Linked DNA regions of Luteolibacter flavescens. The main gene of each other region encodes a partner of the protein of the gene in region 2 in a complex. Links are inferred from orthologs where the notes say so. Each region holds a gene or a part of one and is shown on either strand. Other genes may lie near its edges. The genes, in order: groL and metK.

What was found.
Region 1: the proteins of metK (region 2) and groL are in contact, whole or in part, in a cryo-EM structure (PDB 8P4O), measured with the Escherichia coli proteins. The link is inferred for Luteolibacter flavescens from one-to-one orthologs.

What each region holds. Positions count from the first base shown.
Region 1 is NZ_JAPDDS010000004.1:126,468-129,776, reverse strand. What follows is about bases 308-3,298. They hold groL (chaperonin GroEL), read left to right. Parts: upstream 308-984; coding sequence 985-2,613; downstream 2,614-3,298. Other genes in these bases: OKA04_RS08505 (hypothetical protein), read right to left, coding at 3,049-3,298; OKA04_RS08515 (co-chaperone GroES), read left to right, coding at 654-944; OKA04_RS08520 (Fic family protein), read left to right, coding at 308-545. Also shown: more of OKA04_RS08520, read left to right, coding at 1-307; more of OKA04_RS08505, read right to left, coding at 3,299-3,309.
Region 2 is NZ_JAPDDS010000001.1:121,386-124,650, reverse strand. The notes cover bases 105-3,051. They hold metK (methionine adenosyltransferase), read right to left. Parts: upstream 2,190-3,051; coding sequence 1,020-2,189; downstream 105-1,019. Other genes in these bases: OKA04_RS00490 (ArsR/SmtB family transcription factor), read left to right, coding at 2,246-3,051; OKA04_RS00500 (four helix bundle protein), read right to left, coding at 576-962; ahcY (adenosylhomocysteinase), read right to left, coding at 105-499. In the rest of the region: more of ahcY, read right to left, coding at 1-104; more of OKA04_RS00490, read left to right, coding at 3,052-3,166; OKA04_RS00485 (phosphodiester glycosidase family protein), read left to right, coding at 3,198-3,265. UniProt on the Escherichia coli protein: Catalyzes the formation of S-adenosylmethionine (AdoMet) from methionine and ATP.

The DNA.
Region 1 (3,309 bases), on a different replicon or contig from region 2:
TCAATCTCGCGAAGGCATGGGAGCGGGTGAAGGAATTCGCCCGTCCCGATGCGGCCTTCACCGAGCGCGACCTGCTCGATCTCCATCGCATCGTGCTCAGCGGCGTGGATGATTCCTTCGCCGGGAGCTACCGCACGTCCGCCGTGCGCATCGCGGGAGCCACGCTCGTCCCGCCGAATCCGGTGAAAGTGCCGGACCTGATGGAGCGTCTCTTCGCCGACCTGCCCGCCATCGCCGATCCCGTCGAGCGCGCGGCCAGGCTCCACCATGGCATTGCCGCCATCCATCCCTTCTCCGATGGGAATGGCCGGGCTGCGCGGCTCGCGATGAATTTCGTGCTTCTCGCCGCCGGTTACCCGCCCGTATCCATCTCGCCCCAACTCCGCACCGACTACTACGCCGCGCTCGAGGCCGCCGACTCCGGCGACTTCCCCGCGTGGCAAGCTTTCCTCACCACCCGCCTCGACGAGGAATTCGACTTCTGGCTCACCGCCCTGGCGGAGACGCAAGACACAAGACTCGAAGACGCAAGATCAGAAGCCTGAGCCCATTACCGCTGGATTTCTCAAGTCTTGATTCTCTTTTCCCGAACCCTTTCCGCGCCCTTCAAAACGGCGCGGCATCCCAACCAACCGTAAACATACCAAAGACACATGGCTACCATCAAACCACTCGGTCAACGCGTCCTCGTGAAGCGCATCGACGCCGAAGCGATCTCCGCCGGCGGCATCGTCCTGCCCGACACCGCCAAGGAAAAGCCGCAGGAAGCGGAAGTCCTCGCCCTGGGCACCGGCGGCAAGGATGAAGATGGCAAGACCATCGAATTCACCGTGAAGGTGGGCGACAAGGTCCTCATCTCCAAGTACGGCGGCACCGAAGTGAAGATCGACGGCCAGGAAGTGCTCATCATTTCCGAGTCCGACATCCTCGGCATCGTCGCCTGATCCTCCTCTCAACCCTCAACTTTCAACTCTCAACCATACCATGGCCAAACAACTCCAATTCGACGAATCCGCCCGCCAGGCTCTCCTTCGCGGTGTCGAGAAGCTCGCCCGTGCCGTCAAGGCAACCCTCGGACCTGCCGGTCGCAATGTCATCCTCGACAAGAAGTTCGGCTCCCCGACCATCACGAAGGACGGCGTCTCCGTCGCCAAGGAAATCGAACTTGAGTGCCCGTATGAAAACATGGGTGCCCAGCTCATCCGCGAAGTCTCCAGCAAGACCTCCGACATCGCCGGTGACGGCACCACCACCGCCACCGTGCTCGCCGAGGCCATCTACAAGGAAGGCCTCCGCAACGTGACCGCCGGTGCCAACCCGATCTCCCTGCAGCGCGGCATCCTGAAGGCCACCGAGGCCATCGTCGGCCAGCTCAAGGCCATCTCCAAGGAAGTCAACGACACCAAGGAAATCGCCCAGGTCGCCACCGTCTCCGCCAACTGGGACGAGACCATCGGCAACATCATCGCCGATGCCATGGACAAGGTCGGCAAGGACGGCACCATCACCGTGGAAGAAGCCAAGGGCATCGAGACCACCCTCGACGTCGTGGAAGGCATGCAGTTCGACAAGGGCTACCTCTCCCCGTACTTCGTCACGGATGCGGAGAGCATGGAAGCCATCCTGGACAATGCCTACCTGCTCATCCACGAGAAGAAGATCTCCTCGCTGAAGGACATGCTTCCTCTCCTCGAGAAGGTCGCCAAGACCGGCCGCCCGCTCCTCATCATCGCTGAAGACGTCGAAGGAGAAGCCCTCGCCACCCTCGTGGTGAACAAGCTCCGCGGCATCCTCAACATCGCCGCCGTGAAGGCCCCGGGCTTCGGCGACCGCCGCAAGGCCATGCTGGAAGACCTCGCCATCCTCACCGGCGGCAAGGTCATCACCGAGGACCTCGGCATCAAGCTCGAGTCCGTCGAGCTCGCCGACCTCGGCTCCGCCAAGCGCGTCACCATCTCGAAGGAAGCCACCACCATCGTGGAAGGTGCCGGCACCTCCGACTCCATCACCGGCCGCGTGAACCAGATCCGCCGCCAGATCGAGGACACCACCAGCGACTACGACCGCGAGAAGCTCCAGGAGCGCCTCGCCAAGCTCGCCGGCGGCGTGGCCGTCATCAACGTCGGTGCTGCCACCGAGACCGAGATGAAGGAAAAGAAGGCCCGCGTGGAAGACGCCCTGCACGCCACCCGCGCTGCGGTGGAAGAAGGCATCGTCCCCGGCGGTGGCACCGCGCTCATCCGTGCGCAGGCCGCCGTGGGTGACCTCGGCCTCACCGGTGACGAGCTCACCGGCGCCGGCATCATCGCCCGCGCCGTGGAAGCCCCGCTCCGCCAGCTCGCCGCCAATGCCGGCCGCGAAGGCGCCCTGATCGTCTCCAACGTGAAGACGAACAAGGAAGGCCACGGCTACAACGTCGCCACCGACAAGTATGAGGACCTCATCGCCTCCGGCGTCGTCGACCCGACCAAGGTGACCCGTTCCGCCCTGCAGAACGCCGCCTCGATCGCCGGCCTCCTCCTCACCACGGAAGCCCTGATCACCGAGATCAAGGAAGAGAAGCCCGCCGCAGGCGGTGGCCACGGCCACGACCACGGCATGGGCGACTACTAAGTCGTGAGATGAATGACCGCGGCGGCAATCCTGTCGCCATGGGTCATTCGCCAGACATTCAGAAGCCGGACGGGAAACCGTCCGGCTTTCTTGTTTTCATGGGGAGTGAATTGGTTGATGGGCGGGATGCTTGCCCGGAGGGAGCGGCTGATGTGAAGAGTCGGACGGGTGCTATCGGACTGCTGCCCACGGCTATCCAAGCGGGCCAGTGGCCACGCGCTCCCAGGGACTCCCGCTGGGAGCGCGCGGCCACACTGGCCCGCTTGGCAGGTAGGCGCACAAGTCCCGCCATAACCTATTTCGACCACCGACCACCCCCCCATCCCTCCCCCCTTAAAAAAAGAAAGCCGAACGGTTTCCCGTCCGGCCTTCCTGCTATGGAAATCACGACTGGCTTACGGCAAGATGCCCTAGCCACGGACCCGCCCTGGACGTTCACGTCCCCGGCTTCTTCTCCGGCTCGATGAATTCATCCACCGCGCGGAAGTCGAGGAGCTTGGTCGTCGGATTCACGAAGAAGAAAACGTACGAACGCAGCTTGTCCTCCACCGGCCAGCGGGTGGTGCTCAGTGCCTTGTCCCCTTCCTTCTCGCGCACGCCGAAGCCCACGTCGTAGTACTTACCCTCCTTCGCGCCCTTCGGCGTGAGGGTCTGCCCCTTGCCCGGCTGGAGGATGAAGGTGGCCGTGCCCACGTA
Region 2 (3,265 bases):
TGATGACCTTTTCTTCGAGCGAGCCGGATGGGGTATTGACCCAATCGGAGCCGTTCTCGAGCTCGTAGCCCTTGTGGATGAGAAGGGTCGCGTCGCCACCGTCATCGACGATGAGTTCCGGGCCGAGGCCAGCCGGATTGACGAGAGCTTCCCAAGTGCACCACCAATACTCCTCAAGCGTCTCGCCCTTCCAGGCGAAGACCGGGATACCGGCAGCGGCGATCGCCGCGGCGGCGTGGTCCTGGGTGGAGAAGATGTTGCAGGAAACCCAGCGCACTTCGGCACCGAGCTCGACCAGCGTCTCGATGAGCACCGCGGTCTGGATGGTCATGTGCAGCGAGCCCATGATGCGGACGCCCTGCAGCGGCTTCTCCGGGCCATACTTGGCACGGGTCGCCATGAGGCCGGGCATCTCGTGCTCGGCGATTTCAATTTCCTTGCGACCAAACTCCGCGAGGGAGATGTCGGCGACCTTGTAGTCGGTGAAAGTAGTGGACATGATTTTCTGTGGTGGAGTTTGAATTTAGATCGGAGAGAGACGGAAGACTTGAAGACGCAAGACCCAAGATCAGAAGCTAAAATAGCCAGCCGAATAGGAGATTGACGAAACCTCCACCTCCGAGCTTTTTCCGGAGGCCTTCGATCATGGAGGCTATCTGTTTGGTTTCTTCGATGAGAGGATTGGCTACTTCATTGCTGAAGCAGCCAGCACGTATCCCGATGTAGAGCTGTGTGCGAAGCTCGCCTGCCGAACCTTTTGCGATGGCCAGGAAGCGCCTGAATTCGCGGTTGCTTTCACGCTCTGCACCCTCGGCTATATTTGAAGGAACCGAGATACAGCACCGGGCCATTTGATCCCGTAATGCATAGAGCTTCACAGGTTCGATGAGCTCCAAAACGGAGACCGCCAGCCGCGAGCTTCGCTTCCAAACTTCAAGTTCTTCGAAGTGATGCAGCGGCATGGCAATCTATTGTATTTTTCTCAAGTCTTGCGTCTTGTGTCTTGCGATCTTGTGTCTTTAGCGAATCGCCTTCTTGAGAGCCGCGACCTTGTCGGTGCGTTCCCAGGTCAGGTCGGAGTCATCCTTGCCGAAGTGACCGTAGTTCGTGGACTTGCCGTAGATCGGGCGGAGCAGGTTGAGCTGCTTGATGATGTCGGCGGGCTTGAAGGAGAAGACCTTCAGGACGGCGGCGAGGATGTCGGCGTCGGGCTTGGTGCCGGTGCCGAAGGTGTCGACGTGGACGCTGACGGGAAGCGGGTGGCCGATGGCGTAGGCGAACTGGATCTCCACCTTCTTCGCGAGGCCGGCGGCGACGACGTTCTTGGCAACCCAGCGGCCCATGTAGGCTGCGGAGCGGTCCACCTTCGACGGGTCCTTGCCGGAGAAGGCACCACCACCGTGGCGGCCCATGCCACCGTAGGTGTCCACGATGATCTTGCGGCCGGTGAGGCCGGAGTCGCCCTGCGGGCCACCGATCACGAAGTTGCCGGTCGGATTGATGAGATACTCGGTGTCCTTGGTGAGCATGTTCTTCGGCAGCACCTTCTTGATGACCTGCTCGATGCAGAACTTCTCGATGACAGCGTGCTCCACGCCGGCGGCGTGCTGGGTGGAGATGACGACATTGACGATGCGGGTCGGCTTGCCGTCCACGTATTCCACGGAGACCTGCGACTTCGCGTCCGGGCGGAGCCACTTCACCTTGCCGCTTTTGCGGATCTTCGTCAGCTCGCGGCCGAGGCGGTGCGCATACATCACCGGGGCGGGCATGAGCTCGGGAGTCTCGTCGCAAGCGTAGCCGAACATGATGCCTTGGTCGCCCGCGCCCTGCTCGGCGGTCTTCTTGCCCTTGGCCTTCTTCGCGTCCACGCCCTGGGCGATGTCGGGAGACTGGCCGGTGAGGTAGTTGTTAATGAACAGCGTGTCGGCGTGGAAGATGTCGTCGCTGTTGGTGTAGCCGATGCCGCGGACGGCGTCGCGGATGACCTTTTCGTAGTCGATCTTGGCGCTGGAGGTGATCTCGCCACCGACGACGACGATATTCGACTTCACGAAGGTCTCGCAGGCGACACGGCTCTTCGGGTCCTTGGCCAGGAGGGCGTCGAGGATCGCGTCGGAGATGGTGTCAGCCACTTTGTCCGGATGGCCTTCGCCGACGGACTCGGAAGAGAAAATGTAGGTACTCATGAGGCGGATGATTTTCGTATCGTCAAATCGCGATGGGTTGATGTATCCGTCCGTCCATGGCGTCAATGCTGAAATCCCTGAAGCTCCTCACCGACCCGACCCGGCTGCGCATCCTGCTGCTGCTGGATGCGGAAGCGCTGAGCGTGGCGGATCTCCAGGAGCTGCTCGGCATGGGCCAGAGCCGGATCTCGACCCAGCTCTCCCAGCTCAAGGCGGGGGCGCTGGTGACCGACGAGCGCAGCGGGAAGCACAATTTCTACCGCTCTGAAATGGGCCCGGACCTGCTGAAGCTGGCCAAGGAGGCGGCCAAGGAAGTGCCGGAGGTGGAGAAGGATCTCGCCGCCCTGCGCCACCTGCAACGGAAGCGCCGGGACAAGACCCGCGCGTATTTCGACGAACTCGCCGGGCGCTTCGGCCGCGACTACGTGCCTGGCCGCTCTTGGAAAGGACTGGCGGAGGCCCTGCTGAAAGTGACGAACCAAGGCGTGGTCGCTGACCTCGGCGCGGGCGAAGGAACGCTCGCCCAGATGCTCGCGCGTCAGGCCGAGCGAGTGATCGCCGTGGACCTATCGCCGAAGATGGTGGAATTCGGCAGCGAACTCGCCCGCCGTCATGAGCTGGCGAATCTGGAATACCGGCTCGGCGACATCGAGGAGCCCCCCCTCGAAGACGCCTCGGTGGATCTCGCCTTCCTCAGCCAGGCACTGCATCACGCGGGAACGCCGGAAAAGGCGCTCCTGCAGGCATTCCGCATCGTGAAACCGGGCGGGCGGCTGGTCGTGCTGGATTTGCTCCAGCACACCTTCGAGCAAGCACGCGAATTGTATGCCGACGTGTGGCTCGGCTTCAGCGAGGGTGAGCTGGCGGCGATGCTGGAAAAGGCGGGCTTCGTGGACATCGAAACCGCCGTGGTGGATCGCGAGCCGGAGCCTCCGCACTTCCAGACGCTGCTGGCAGTGGCGAAAAAGCCCGCGTGACGGCAGGCGGGATCGGGTGTTGGTTCGGAACGTGTTCCGACCCTCCTGTCTGCTGACCGCCCTGCTCGTAGCATCCTGCGCCCCGCAGGCTCCCGTGGA